2 regions of the Ruegeria sp. AB9 genome follow, and region 2 is predicted to be linked to the other one. Evidence: riboswitches for the same ligand, from Rfam matches in the RefSeq annotation. Region 2 holds a riboswitch; the other holds the start of a gene.
What was found. A riboswitch is a leader RNA that binds a small molecule or an ion and turns the genes downstream of it on or off. The one in region 2 is predicted to bind cobalamin.
Positions count from the first base shown of each region.

Region 1: it holds a riboswitch for cobalamin, as region 2 does, so the genes downstream of both, ACR0K5_RS23765 (DUF4198 domain-containing protein) here and ACR0K5_RS11470 (hypothetical protein) in region 2, are expected to answer to the same signal.

Region 1 is NZ_JBQGAA010000024.1:6,148-13,523, forward strand. It holds gene ACR0K5_RS23735 (Rossmann-like and DUF2520 domain-containing protein) at 1-80, shown strand, start outside; gene ACR0K5_RS23740 (hypothetical protein) at 1,184-1,399, shown strand; gene ACR0K5_RS23745 (energy-coupling factor ABC transporter ATP-binding protein) at 1,509-2,159, opposite strand; gene cbiQ (cobalt ECF transporter T component CbiQ) at 2,156-2,935, opposite strand; gene ACR0K5_RS23755 (cobalt ABC transporter permease) at 2,935-3,510, opposite strand; gene cbiM (cobalt transporter CbiM) at 3,507-4,118, opposite strand; gene ACR0K5_RS23765 (DUF4198 domain-containing protein) at 4,125-4,910, opposite strand; cobalamin riboswitch at 5,044-5,242, opposite strand; gene ACR0K5_RS23770 (ROK family transcriptional regulator) at 5,356-6,555, opposite strand; gene ACR0K5_RS23775 (substrate-binding domain-containing protein) at 6,735-7,376, shown strand, end outside.
Region 2 is NZ_JBQGAA010000003.1:469,409-476,784, forward strand. It holds gene rsgA (ribosome small subunit-dependent GTPase A) at 1-873, shown strand, start outside; gene ACR0K5_RS11465 (alpha/beta hydrolase family protein) at 910-1,767, opposite strand; cobalamin riboswitch at 1,900-2,114, shown strand; gene ACR0K5_RS11470 (hypothetical protein) at 2,204-2,611, shown strand; gene ACR0K5_RS11475 (protein-tyrosine phosphatase family protein) at 2,603-3,115, opposite strand; gene ACR0K5_RS11480 (DNA polymerase III subunit gamma/tau) at 3,287-5,047, shown strand; gene ACR0K5_RS11485 (TauD/TfdA dioxygenase family protein) at 5,140-6,009, shown strand; gene ACR0K5_RS11490 (YbaB/EbfC family nucleoid-associated protein) at 6,138-6,491, shown strand; gene recR (recombination mediator RecR) at 6,556-7,149, shown strand; gene ACR0K5_RS11500 (hypothetical protein) at 7,301-7,376, shown strand, end outside.

The DNA.
Region 1 (7,376 bases), on a different contig from region 2:
GGCACCCGGCCGCTGGTGAACTTTATAGGCAAATGAGTGTGCTGGCGCAGAAGCTCAAATCAACTGGGTTTACACAGTAATCGTCAAGGCATTTGACCCGGCCATTCAATAAACAGAGTGCAACGAACAGAAGTTGAGTTGGCGATACCAATCATGAACTCAGAAGTCGGTACAGGGCCGGTTTTTTCTGTTTGGCGGCTTAAGTGCTTGGTGCAATCCACGTCCAAACCTACTCTGCCCCGGTAAAAAGCTGCACTCCAGCCTACTTGCATTTCGATCGCGTCAGCGGTTCCACTCCATTTGGAACGCTTAGCAACGCTTCGTCAGTAAGTCTGATCCGGGCGTGTCTTTTGCGAACCCCGTAAACATATTACGTGGGTCAACTTTCAAAATTTGACTTTCTCCCAGGCACTCAGTTTTTTCAGCGCTCCCTCCCAGGTGAGCTTGCCGATATTCTCCCGGTGGATCGCGAGGAAGCGGAAGAGAACATATCCGACTTCACTGGCACGCAGGTGCCTACCCGGCGACCTTCGCGCAAAGCCTGTTCAAAGGTTTCCCTGGCGGCGCGGCCGCTCTGGGCATAGCAGGGCGCAGATTTCGCTGTCACTGCCCGACGCTATTCCACCATTGCCCTTTGTCACACGTGCCGGCGCCGGGGCGCCGGAACCGCAACAGCCCATCTTCCTTTTGACGTGCGCGATCCGCCGCGACTTTGTTCCGGCCTTCGACAATACCTTGTAGAAAACCACGATCCGTGGTGGGACGGTTCCGATTTTGACTCCCACCAGGGCACTTCCAGCCGCGGGGTCTTCACCCGGATCAGGGGGCATCGCGTAGTTGGCCCTGATCGGCCGAACCCTTAGCCTGGCCCCAACAGCCGCGTTGCATGATATTGCGACCGACTCCCTGTCGCTCAGCCGTCCGACCGCAGGCGGCGGGTTCGAGGTTTTGGCACGGGTCATCGACATCGCTGCTCCAATTGCCGGGCCTATCGCGGCAGCGGATTGGACTAGTTGGGAATGTGATACCGCAGAGATGCCCATCACCTCGCCGGCCTTCAATCAACTGGACAATGCCTGGACGGGAAACGAGTTTGCAGCAAAACAGCGAGGTTGCTTGAAACGTAAGAAAGTGATTTGGCAGAGCCCCCGTCATAGGGTTCAATGCACTCAGGAGGGCAGCCATGCAAAACCCGGAGCGTTTCGAGAAATTCTACTTCGCCAAAGTTGGCATGGGCGAAGCCTGCGGCTGTGCCGAGCGGATTATCGACGTGTTCGAATTCAACCGCAAAGGCGGGGCGCAATCAAAACAGCCGGTGAAACAGGACAGGCGCAAACGCAGGTCCTTTCGGTCATGGGCTGTCAAATATGGGCTGATGAGCCGTAAACGTAACAGTTAAGGTTTCTTCGCACTAAACGCCTTCTAAAAACCAAACTCTTTAGCACGACTTGGCCGCATCGAAGGAACTAAGCTGGACGAATTTCCCATCGGAACAGAGCTGAAACAGATCAGACAGGTACCAGTTTCCCGTCGCGAAGGTCCAACTCATCCGGCGCCAGTTCCGTGCGGAACGTTGGCGAATGGCTTACCAGCAGGATCGCTTGTGGCAAAGAGCGTAGGATTTCCAACAGGCGTGCCTCGTTCTTCGTGTCCAGCGCATTTGTTGGCTCGTCCAGCAAAAGCACTTCAGGCTCCATCGCCAGAACCGTCGCAAGAGTGATCAATCGTTTCTCGCCACCTGACAGTTTGTGGGTGATGCGATTTTTCAAATGCATCAGATCCAGATCACCCAACACCTTATCGACGATGGTCAGTGCTTCGTCCCGTGTCTTGCCTAGGTTAAGCGGCCCGAAGGCGATGTCTTCGGCAACCGTTGGGCAGAACAGCTGGTCGTCAGCATCCTGAAATACAAGCCCCACCCGGCGGCGCACCTCATGGAAATCGGCCTCTTCCGTCCGTTGCTGGCCAAAAACGGTGACTGTACCGGACTCCGGACGCTGCAACCCGAGTGTAATGCGCAAGAGCGTCGATTTTCCCGCACCGTTCGGGCCTGTCAGGGACAGGCGCTGCCCTGCGTTCAGGCTCAGGCTGGCCCCGTCTAGGACAGGGGCTTGACCCGGGTAAGAAAAACAGATGTTTTCAAGCGCGATCAGTGTCATGCGAAATCCAGAATGATCAAGCCCATGCAAAGGGTGCCGAGGCCCGCAGCAAATACGATATCTCTGCGCGTCAGAGCAAAATCCTGAAGCAGCAGCATACGCCCAGAGAATCCTCGGCATTTCATCGCACCCAGAATACGTTCCGACCTTTCGATCGCGCGAACCAGCATCATGCCCACAAGGTAGCCAAAGCTGCGATATGTGTGCCAGTTTGTTGTCGGTCGGAAACCGCGCACCTTCATTGCGGCGCGAAGGCGCAGGTATTCTTCCCGCAAAACCTCAATATACCGGATGGTGAACATCAGCAGATGAACCAGCGTTTCAGGGCAGCGCAGACGATGCAACGCGTGGCCCAGCGTAACCGGTTCCATCGTGCCGACCAGCACCATCAGGGACAGGATCACGGCATTGGCGGTCAGGGCAATCTCGACCGCCTTCCAGAAACCCTGCCAGCTTGCCGGGAACCCCCCAAGCGTGAACATCGGGTCTCCGGGCATAGAAAAGGGCAACAGGACCAACATGAACACGATGAACCCATCCATCATGGCCATTCGTTTCAATGTCTTCCGCCACGGCAGGCGCGAAACGATCAGAAGCGACAGTGACACTGCCAGTGCCGCGCACAGTGCCGTCAGAGATGACAGCGCTACGGTCACAACCGCAAAAACCACGGCCATAACGATCCGCATTCGGGGATCCAATGGGCTGATCAGCCCTTCGGACCGGCCACCGGCTTCGGCCAGTGTTTTCTCTTGTTGACCCAGTACGTGTGCCATCAGGCTGCCAGTTTGCGGCGGGCCGCCATGTAAAAGCCCAAACCGAACAGACCAACGATGTAGCCGATCCCACCAAGGATCGTCTGCAGGTCATTATGTTCGCGATAAGCTGCAATCTCGCGCCGAAGCGGGCGCAATTCGTCACGCACGGCCTTGGCAATTAGCTGCTGCTCTTCGTCGCTGAGCGAAGCAACTGAACCGCTGATCTGTGTCGGAGCAGCCAAAAATGAGTCACCGGTTTTAGCCACCGCAACGCCCATGATCTCTGCGACATCTTCGGCAGACATTGTGACTTCGGCCACATGTCCGGCACCAAGGTCAGCAAAAAAGGTGTGCGACACGGCTGAGTTCGGTGTGTAGACAAAGAAACCGTCCACATCAGTGACAGTGCGACCCAGCTCTGCCCCATCCGGGCCGGAGACAATGACCTCGGTCTCGCTTGCCATATCACCGTTAGAGAACCCGATCTCGCCCTCAATGGCGTCGCCGGATTCAAAAACGCCGGCTATGACTTTATGCGCCAGTGCAGGCACAGGTGCGCAGCACAGTGCCAGGACGAAAACCAGATGCTTCATGTGGTCACTCCTTTGACAAACAGCTCGGGCTTGACCTTGCGGGCCAGCAAAACCGCGAACCCGGTCAAAATCGCCTCAATGGCCATGACGGGGATATGTGCAAAGAAAACGAGCTTGGCAGCGGGCAAAAATTCGTCTCCTGACAATGCCAGCGATACCGCAACCATGCCGGTTGTGGCGGCAATTGCAAATGCACCGCCGACACCTCCCCATATCGCTCCGTGCAAAGGTGTGCCGCGGGCGATCAGGCCACCAAAGAGCATTCCTGCCACGACTGCAGGCAAGGCGATATTGACAGTGTTGATCCCCAACACTGTCAACCCGCCAAAGCCGAAGAAGACGGCCTGCAGCAAAAGCCCGACGAACAAAGCCGGGAATGCGGCCCAGCCAAGCAGAAGCCCGGCCATGCCATTCAGGATCAAATGTACCGACGACGGGCCAATGGGCACGTGGATCAACGATGCCACAAAGAAACTGGCAGACAGCACCCCCGCAGTGGGAATGCGATCAAGGTCCAGTGACCTGAGGCCCAATGCAATCCCCCCCGCAGCGGCGACGGCGCCGCCAATTACGACCGGGTTGGAAAGGGCTCCGTCGACGATATGCATTTGGCGTTACTCCAGATCCCAGGCGCGGATCCAGATGACCGCGTCCTGGCTGAGTTCTTTACCTTCATGTTCGGTCACTGGACCAGCCCCAAGTGCTGCGAAACCCCAGTATCCGGCTTTTGGAACACCGAACGAGAAATACCCGTTATCGTCCGAGATGGCGACCACGGCACCGCCGGGCATCGGCGAAACGTTCGGGGTCGAAGCGGCTGCACTGTCCATGTCAGGCTCGGCCGCCATGTATTCGATCTCGATCTCGGCGCCCGCAACCGGCTGACCATCCGCCATCACGCGCCCCGTGAAGGTCGAACCCGCAATGATGTTGGTCGGCTTGTTCAGCGGAATGATCTCGGTCGGCAGGCCCACCGGGTTCATCCAGTCGGTCGGTAGTTCGTTGCGGTTCAGAAACGCTTTGGTAAGCTGCTGGATATAGATGTCCTCTGACTCTTCATAGTAAGGCTGCGGAACCGTCACCAGCACGTAGTCGCCTGAGCGCTTGACAGGAACAGTGCCTTTGAAAGCCGCGCCTTCATTCTCTTTGCCGGTAAATCGGACAGGTTCCAGCGTGCCCAGCAGGTCGGTCTTTTCACCGTTGTGGATTACATAGAATTCCTGCGGCTTTTCCAGATCCATGACATGGCCATTTTCGAACGGATGCCAGAAGATCAGCTTGACCGGCACGTCGCCCGGCTTTTCGATCATGGTGTCACTGGTGTATTCCAAAAGGAAATGCGCATTAGCCATGGCGGGGAGCGCCACCGCGGCAACGGCTGCAGAGAGCAGCTTCTTCATGAACAGTCGTCCTTGTCCCATCGCGCCAGTCCCGGCACGAAACTCGTTTTGACTGCGGGACATCCAAGGCCGAGTTGCTTTTTCAAGCATCCTGGTCCGACGAACATCCCGTCGCCGATTAGGAGTGCCCATAAATGAGGGCACATATCCGGCAGGTATCCTGACTTGCGGGTCGAAGCGTTGGACTGGCCTTCCCGGGAGAATCCCAGTGGCGTGTCAGCCCTGCTCGCCGCTTACAGTTGCGGGTGCAGTTGCGGAATTGGGCCTGAGCCCGCACCGCATTCCCTATTGATTCCAGAGCACGCCCCGGAACCGGACATGCCGAACGGCTTGCCAGACAATCCCGGCATCCGTCAACGATCAATTGTGATGACTGTCGAAAAAGTCATGAACTCTGGAAATTTCGGTAAACTTACTTGGCCCGAGAAGTGCATATAAAAGAACTTTACGCTTCGGAAAGATACCTTTCTGACAAGGGCAAACTTGCCGCGCCCAACGAACGGGCGTCCGGGCCTACGGCTCCTGCCAGCACAGAAGGTCGCTCAAGTCCGGTCAGATTCAAATCGGAAAGTTCGTTTTCAACCATCTCAACCAAACGCGCTTTGATATCCGGCGGCATCCAGCCATCGATCTTCACGCATTCAAAGTCTATAAGGCTACAGGATGAGACAATTGCGCTGGCAATCCCGCTCGCCGTCTGTTTCAACCAGTTTTCCAGTTGAACTTTTGGCAATTCCCAACGCTCGGTCGTTTCCCATATAGAATGCGTAGTTGCCTTTTCTGCGGAGATTGAACGCTCGAGTACGTAAAGGCTGGCCACGTCGATCAAAGGCTTCACACCGCTCGTGTCATCAGGCACTGGCAAAGGGCCGAGTGCACCAGCGTTTCCACGACCCGAAAAGATTGAACCATTGAGAACCACACCTCCGCCAATGAAGTATCCGACGTAAAAGTACAAAAAATCCCGAGGCCCGTCCGCTGGACCAAAAACCAACTCCGCTCCACAGGCTGCCGTCGCATCGTTTTGAAGAAATATCGGCATATCGTAGCAAAGCGCGAGATCCGCCTTTATGTCCGCGGAACGCCACGGGTCCATTTTTTCCTGAGGAACCTGCAATGTCTGGGCCCAGTCCCACAGGTAAAACGGCATGGCAATCCCAAGCCCTGCGATCCTGCCTTTGGCCTCAGGTGACATGGACGACATCATTTTCTCAAGGCTTTCTCTGGAAAAATCCAAAGTGGCTTTCGGCGTTGGATAATCATAGGTTCGCCGCTCGCGTTGCCGCACATTTCCGACAAAGTCGGTCAGAACGAGTTCGGTACTGCGGCGCCCGACTTTGAGTCCAAAGAAAAACGCGCCATCTGGATTGAGGCGCATGGGAACAGATGGCTGCCCGACTTTCCCGCGAACCGGTTCGCCGCGCAGAAGCAAACCATCTTTTTCCAATTGGCGCATGATGACTGAAACCGTTTGCGCTGACAGCCCTGTCATGCGTGCGATCTCGGACTTCGCGAGGGCCTGATGACGCCGGACAAGCGACAGAACAAGGCGTTCGTTTCGGGCCCGCATCCCACTTTGGTTGGTTCCACGCACTTCTGGTCCGTGCGAGCCAATGGAGCTTTCCTGAGATGTATTTGCGGACACGGCCACCCCTTTCCCGTTGAAGAATGTGGAAGCCTCCGCACTCTGTCAATAATAAATAAGAGTGATTTATTTATTGACTCAATATTCGAATCTGGTGATGGTTTCATATGGGTTCGGGTTATTTTCGCCTGATCGCCCTCGTGCCCTCTTGGGCATAGGAAAAACTGGGAGGATTACTGATGAAACTTGCGAAACTTGCGGGCGCGTCTGCGCTGGCAGTTACTGCCATGGCCGGTAGTGCAATGGCAGAAGGCGAAACCGTTTGCCTGATCACCAAAACAGATACCAACCCATTCTTTGTCAAAATGAAGGAAGGCGCGACAGCGAAAGCTGAAGAGCTTGGAATGACGTTGAAAGCCTTTGCTGGCAAAGTCGACGGCGACCACGAGACACAAGTGCAGGCTATTGAGACCTGCATTCTGGACGGCGCCAAAGGCATTCTACTGACAGCCTCGGACACATCATCCATTGTCCCAGCAGTTAAACAGGCGCGGGACGCAGGAGTTCTGGTTATCGCTCTGGATACGCCGCTTGAGCCAATTGACTCGGCCGATGCGACATTTGCAACGGACAATTTCCTTGCCGGACTTTTGATTGGACAGTGGGCCAAGGCCACTCTGGGCGACGCAGCCAATGATGCGAAAATCGCCACTCTGGACTTGGCGGTCAGCCAGCCCACAGTGGATGTGCTGCGCAATCAGGGCTTCCTGCAAGGTTTCGGCGTGGATCTGGCTGATCCGAATGTGATCGGCGATGAAGAAGATCCCCGTCTGGTCGGCAGTGATGTCACCGCCGGCAACGAAGAAGGCGGCCGCCGCGCG
Region 2 (7,376 bases):
CAACCGACCGGTGCTTTTGCCGTCGGTGACTGGGTTCTCACTGACGACGATAAACGCGTGCGCCATCTGCTCGATCGGCGCAGCCTGCTGCACCGACGCGCCGCCGGTACTGGTGCCGCGACGCAACTGATCGCTGCTAATGTCGATGTGCTGTTCATCGTCAGTTCCTGCAACGCCGATTTCAACCTGCCCCGGCTGGAACGTTATTTGGCGCTTGCGCATCAGGCCGGGTGTTACCCGGTTGTTGTTCTGACAAAAGCCGACACATCGGACGACCCCGACAGTTTCTCCGGGCAGGTACAAGCTGTGGACCCGTTTTTGACCGTTTTGACAGTAAACGCACTGGACCCTGCGGCAGTTGAAAAAGTCCTGTCATGGTGCCCCACAGGCCAGACCGGCGCGCTGGTCGGATCGTCCGGCGTTGGCAAAACGACACTTGCCAACACAATGACCGATCAGGATCTCGCCACGTCAGGTATTCGCGAGGATGACGCACGTGGTCGGCATACAACCACCGCACGCGCATTGCACCGGATGCGTAACGGCGGTTGGCTGATCGACACACCCGGAATGCGCGCTTTGCGCCTGCTGGATGCTCAGGACGGGATCGACGAAGTATTCTCGGACCTTACCGAGTTAAGCCAGCACTGCCGCTTTTCAGATTGTCAGCACGACACAGAGCCCGGATGTGCAGTGCAAGAGGCGATCACCCGCGGCATGCTTGATCCGGCGCGATTAGGCCGTTGGCGCAAGCTCCGGCGCGAAGAGCAGCGCAACTCTGAAACCGTAGCTCAATCCCGGGCCCGGGATAAAGCGTTCGGCAAGATGGTGCGTGGCGTCATGCAGGAAAAAAAGCTTCGCGACCGGCGATAGCTGGAAGGTGCTCGGCAACGCCTGCGCCGCGTCTGGTCAGGCGATCAGGCGCGGCCAAACTGCAGCGTTGCGCCGGGCAAATGCTCCGATATGACCAACCTCTGGCAGCCCGAAATCGGCTGGCTTCAGCAGGTGACGGTTGGCCTCGGAGCCGTAAAGATCAGCAAGTCGCCAGACCGCTTCTGGCGGCACCATCTGATCATCCTCGAAGGTGAACAGATCTACGGGTACGCCCGAACCTTCCCACCACGCGGCAGGCAGGTCCTGGCCAGTTTCGGGCACATAGTTCAATGGTGCCGTGCACCACCTGCGCCACTGCCAGTAAACAGATGAAGGCAGATCCGAGCCAAAGCCGATCGCTTTCCCGGGCAGATACCCGAGCGCCCGCACAATCAGAGGGGCATGACCGTACCAGAACAACCACGCCAGACCCCGATAGGGCCACGGATGGTCCTTCAATGTCACTAGGCCCGAACAAACGCAGATCATACGGTCGACCTTATCGATATCGGGCTGCACCGGACCCAACATCGCGCCGACTGAATGGCCAATGGTCCAGTGTCTTGCATTCGGGTATCGCCGACGCATTTCCGCCCGTGCCGCAGGCATGTCGATCAAGGCCCAATCCGCCATGGTCGCACGCGAATCTTTCAAGCGGCCCGTCAAAGAAAACCCGTAATCCCGATAGTCATAGGTCAGGCAGGCCATGCCATGCTCAGCGGCGAGCCATCGTGCGAAATGACAGTAATAATCGCGCGGCACACCAGTTGCACTGTTCAGCACGACAACGGTTTCCGGCTCGACTACTGGGCGATAGAGGCGTGCAGACAGCGTTACCGATCCAGACGGGAATTGAAAATCTTCGGTCAAAACACTCTGCTCTGTATCCAACATGATCTCTGACTTTGCGCTGCACAATCGAATGGGCCGACTTCAATGCCATGGACAGTACGCAGGAACCTGCAGTGCATCCAGCATGACCAAACGTCCGGGCAAAAGATCGGCTTGACTCGGTGGGTGGTCAAACGCTAGCGGTTGTGTGATGGTTTCCGACCTCCACAAGGGATCGGGATGAAAAGGGAACACGGTGAGGTTATGCCCTCAGGGCTCAACCAAATCCGCGACTGCCCCCGCAACTGTAAGCGGTAAGCAATGCCAAAACACCACTGGCCCAACGGCTGGGAAGGTTGGCAAAGCAATGACCCGCAAGTCAGGAGACCTGCCATCGGAAACGAAACCGAAACTCGGGCGGGGTGTCCGGGCAGGTCCTGACCGCAAAAGCCGTCCTGCCTGACCAAACTCTCCTGTCCCCACGCGCGGAGGGCGCAGGATGATCTGGAAGACAAAAACGCATGAATACAGTGCAACCGTTTGTCAGCGGACGGGCAAAACCTGCCCGGCTTTGGCGCAGCTTGCGCGCTCGATTGCGGAGGCCATGACACAGGCCACAGCAGCCACAAGCGATGATTTCGAGATTGAAGGAAACAGTGAGCTGTCGCATTGCACCGAAGGATGCCATGCAACGTTCCGGGCGCAATCAGGCAGCATTCGTGTCTTTTGCGGCACGCAGCCCGAAGCTGCGATTGAGACCCTGAATGTTTATGCCGATTTGGTCTTTGGAAACACGTTTTGCGCGATGCCATCCAATATCGTCAAATACCCACCCTGCGCTATGATCGAAGCTTCCACGATCCGGCCTCGAAAAACCGTTTACACGCCCGAGCAGCTTTCAGTCTGATTCCAGATCTACCTGTGCCTGGGCAAGTTGAGACGCCCAGGCCAGTTGCGCATCAGTTTCTACGGCACAAGGTCGCACGGCCCGCAATCGTTCCAGCGCTTTGTCGGCGCGTTCGCCACATTCGACCATCAGCCGCAGGACAACCATGCCTGACCTACCACAGCCTCCTCGACAGTGTGCCAAAACGCGACCTCCGCCTGACAGCGCGTGTCGGGCTGCGGCACTGACAGACGGCCACGCGTCCTCAGTCGCCTTTGTCGGCGCTCCGAAATCTTCTATCGGCAGGTGAACCCACCGGCTGGCGCGGCTTTGAATGTCGCTGCCAAAACTCTGCGCCCCGTCCTGAAGCATTTCGACATCCGTTGTCATCGATACAACAAGCCCCGGCTGCCAGGCTGCGATCGTATCCAGATCGCTGGAATAATCCCCGCCACGTCCGGGCATCGAGGTCAGGGCAAGCGTTCCTCCTCCGACTTGCAGGGCGTAGACCACCAACTGCGACATGAATTGTGTCCTCCCCAAAGAACTCTTTACAAAAATGAGTTATTAAATCTGCTGATGCAGTTTAGTGCGAAACTGACTCGTTTCTAAAACAAAAATCATCACACCACGCTGTGGACGCGGGCAGCAGTGGCCACTACGCTGTGCCGAAGCACCGAATCCGAACGAGAAGACATGACTGACAGCCCCAGCCCCGCCTATCAGGTTCTCGCCCGCAAATATCGCCCGGAAACCTTTGCCGATCTGGTGGGTCAGGATGCCATGGTGCGCACCCTGAAAAACGCGTTCGAGGCCGATCGGATCGCGCAGGCCTTCATCATGACCGGTATTCGCGGAACTGGTAAAACCACGACCGCTCGGATTATTGCCAAGGGCATGAATTGCATCGGTCCGGACGGGAACGGCGGTCCCACAACCGAACCCTGCGGTCAGTGCGAACACTGCGTCGCCATCATGGAAGGCCGCCATGTCGACGTGATGGAGATGGACGCCGCAAGCCGCACTGGCGTCAACGACATTCGCGAGATCATTGACAGCGTGCGTTATCGCGCCGCCAGCGCGCGTTACAAAATTTACATCATCGACGAGGTTCACATGCTCTCGACCAGCGCTTTCAACGCGCTGCTCAAGACGCTGGAAGAACCGCCCGCACATGTGAAGTTCATCTTTGCGACCACCGAAATTCGCAAAGTGCCCGTCACGGTGTTGTCCCGATGCCAGCGCTTTGATCTGCGGCGGATCGAACCCGAAGACATGATCGGTCTGCTGCGCAAAATCGCCGGAGCGGAAAGCGCCCAGATCGCGGAAGACGCACTGGCGCTGATCACCCGAGCAGCGGAAGGATCGGCCCGGGATGCGACCTCGCTACTGGATCAGGCGATTTCGCACGGGGCTGGCGAGACTACCGCCGATCAGGTTCGTGCCATGCTTGGACTGGCGGACCGTGGCCGCGTTCTGGACCTTATGGATATGATACTGCGCGGCGATGCCGCGAGCGCACTTACCGAGCTGAGCGGTCAATACGCCGAAGGCGCGGACCCGCTGGCCGTGCTGCGAGATCTGGCCGAGATCACACATTGGGTGAGTGTCGTTAAGATTACACCCGATGCAGCTGAAGACCCGACGGTTTCTCCGGACGAGCGTACCCGAGGCCAACAGATGGCAAACGCCCTGCCAATGCGGGTCCTGACCCGGATGTGGCAAATGCTGTTGAAGGCGCTGGAGGAGGTTTCAGCCGCCCCGAACGCCATGATGGCCGCAGAAATGGCCGTTATCCGCCTGACCCATGTCGCTGATCTGCCCAGCCCAGAAGAACTGATCAAGCGATTGCAGGATACCCCCCCGCCGTCAGGCGGGCCCAACGGCGGCGTTTCTATACCGCGGCAGGGCGCGATGCCAACGCAAGCCAGCGCGGTCCAATCTTCTGCCTACACTTCGCCCCCTCGTGGCGGTGGTGGCGCACCGATTGCGGCATTGGCACAGGATGCCCAAACAGCCCTCGCCCGGTACCCAACCTTTGAACATGTGGTCGAACTGATCCGCACCAACCGCGACGTGAAGTTGTTGGTTGAGGTGGAAAACGGTGTGCGCCTCGTGTCTTACCAACCCGGTCGAATCGAATTCACCCCTGCCACGCAAGCACCAACCGATCTTGCTCCGCGGCTGGGCTCTGCCCTGCAACGCTGGACAGGAAATCGGTGGGCTGTCTCGATTGTCTCGAACGGGGATACACCGACAATTGCAGAAGTACGGGACGAGGCGGAGTTGGCGCTGAAATCCGAAGCCGAGCAGCACCCTTTGGTTCAGGCCGTGCTCGCGCAATTCCCCAAGGCGCGGATCACCAAGATCGAAACGCCCGAACAGCGCGCGGCCCAAGTCGAGACCGAAGCGTTGCCCGAAGTTGAAGATGAGTGGGACCCGTTCGAGGAAGACTAGCCCAAGGAGACGCCACCGCGTGTCGCAAATGAAACAGATTGCGATCACAGATAATCACACCCTTCCTGAACACGTTTTGATGGAGGGCCTTGATGCGCACATCACCACTGCATCCACGTTTCGGATTGGTTGTTCACGATATCGACCTGCGTGAGGTTACCCGTGACAACTTGTATCCTGATATTCGGCACGCATTCGAAACCCACTCAGCTTTGCTGTTTCCTGCACAATCGATTTCGGATGCAGACCATATTCGAATCGCCGAACTGTTTGGCCCGCTGGAAAACAGGGAAGCCATGGCGGCAGGTCGCGACATTGAATTTCAGGTTTCTGAACTGACCAACAAAACAAAAGACAGGCTGCGCACAAAGGACGATCTGCGCTTGTTGGACTTGCAGGCGAATATGCTGTGGCACACGGACAGTACGTTCCTGCCGACTCCTGCGCTGATCAACATGCTGACCGCCAAGGTTGTGCCACCAACTGGCGGCGAGACCGAGATTGCATCGACGCGAGCCGCATGGGAGGACCTGCCCGACCACCTGAAATCCATCTTGAAGGACGCGATTATCTGGCACCGGCTTTCCCATTCCCGGTCGAAGATCTCGGCAGATCTGGCCGCTTTGCCCAAAATGACCCGCTGGCCGGATCGCCCCTGGCGCGCGATATGGCCAAATCCTGTGACAGGCGAAGAGGCCTTGTTCATCGCCTCGCACGCCTTTGCCATCGAGGGGATGGGACATGCGGAAAGTCAAACCCTGCTGGACGAAGCCATCGCGTTCTGCACACAGCCGGAATACGTCTATACCCACGGATGGTCTGTAGGCGACGTCCTGATCTGGGACGAACGCGCAACGCTGCATCGGGGCCGCCCTTGGGACTACGATCATCCAAGAACCCTGAAATCCATTTGCTGCTCTGTCACCGACGCCGATGGTCTAAACCGTGTTCGCGTGATCTGAAAACCAATCTTGCCGGGCTCAACGGGAGGAAAGGTCTTGCCAAAGACCTTGACGACAGGCCCGAGAACCCTTGTGCCATGTCGATGTGGCCCGTATTTAGAGCCCAAACAGAGTTACAGGAGAATACTATGCTGAAAGGACTCGGCGGGCTTGGCGGTCTGGGCGACATGGCCAAGATGATGAAATCCGCGCAGGACCTGCAAACCAAGATGACCGAAATGCAGGAAGAGTTGAACAACATGATGGTTGTCGGCGAATCCGGTGCTGGCCTGGTCAAGGCAACTGCGACCGCCAAGGGTGAACTCAAAGGTCTGGATATCGACCCGTCCATCTTCAATGGTGACGACAAGGAAGTGGTCGAAGACCTGATCCTGGCCGCCATCAAGGACGCTCAGACCAAAGCCACCGAACGCTCACAGGCCGAGATGGCAAAACTGACCGAAAGCATGGGCCTGCCCGCAGACATCAAGCTGCCGTTCTGATACACATTCCTGACGGATCATCGGCCGGGTACTTGTGCCCGGCCCATTTGCAGGAGCGCTCAGGTTGAGTTCCAACAGCGATATAGACAATCTGATCGACCTGATGGCCAAACTGCCGGGTCTCGGCCCCCGCTCGGCCCGTCGCGCTGTGCTCCATCTGATCCGCAAGCGTGCTTTACTGCTAACGCCCCTATCTGATGCCATGCAGCAGGTGGCCATTACCGCTCGGGAGTGCCTGAATTGTGGGAACGTGGGCACCACTGACATCTGCGATATTTGCGACAACGAGGCCCGAGCGACCGGAGAACTGTGCGTGGTCGAAGACGTCGCCGACCTTTGGGCGATGGAGCGCGCTGGTGTTTTCAAAGGCCGTTATCACGTTCTCGGCGGCACGCTGTCCGCACTGGACGGAGTAGGTCCGGATGAATTACGCATCCCCCGCCTCAAAGATCGGGTCATGGCCGAAGAGATTACCGAAGTTATTCTGGCACTGAACGCGACCGTCGATGGCCAGACAACCGCCCATTACATCGCAGACCAGCTTGAGAGTCAGGTGCGCCTAACTTCTCTGGCTCAAGGTGTGCCGATTGGCGGAGAGCTGGATTATCTGGATGATGGGACGATTACGGCCGCGCTGCGGGCGCGGAAGGAGTTGTAAGGTCACAGCACCCGATGGTTGCGTCCTGCTATTTAACCTGCCAAAAAGGGCTAAATTTCAATTATCTACAAAGCGAACACTCGAATTGTACAAGCTTTCATTTCATCTATTTCGAGTTTTCTGGCCAATCATACTAGTAGCGTCAGTATTATTGTTTTTCCTCGACATCTGGAGCCAGGACCGCTGGTCAAGGACAATTGTCGCGGAAGTCATTGTATATGGGTATC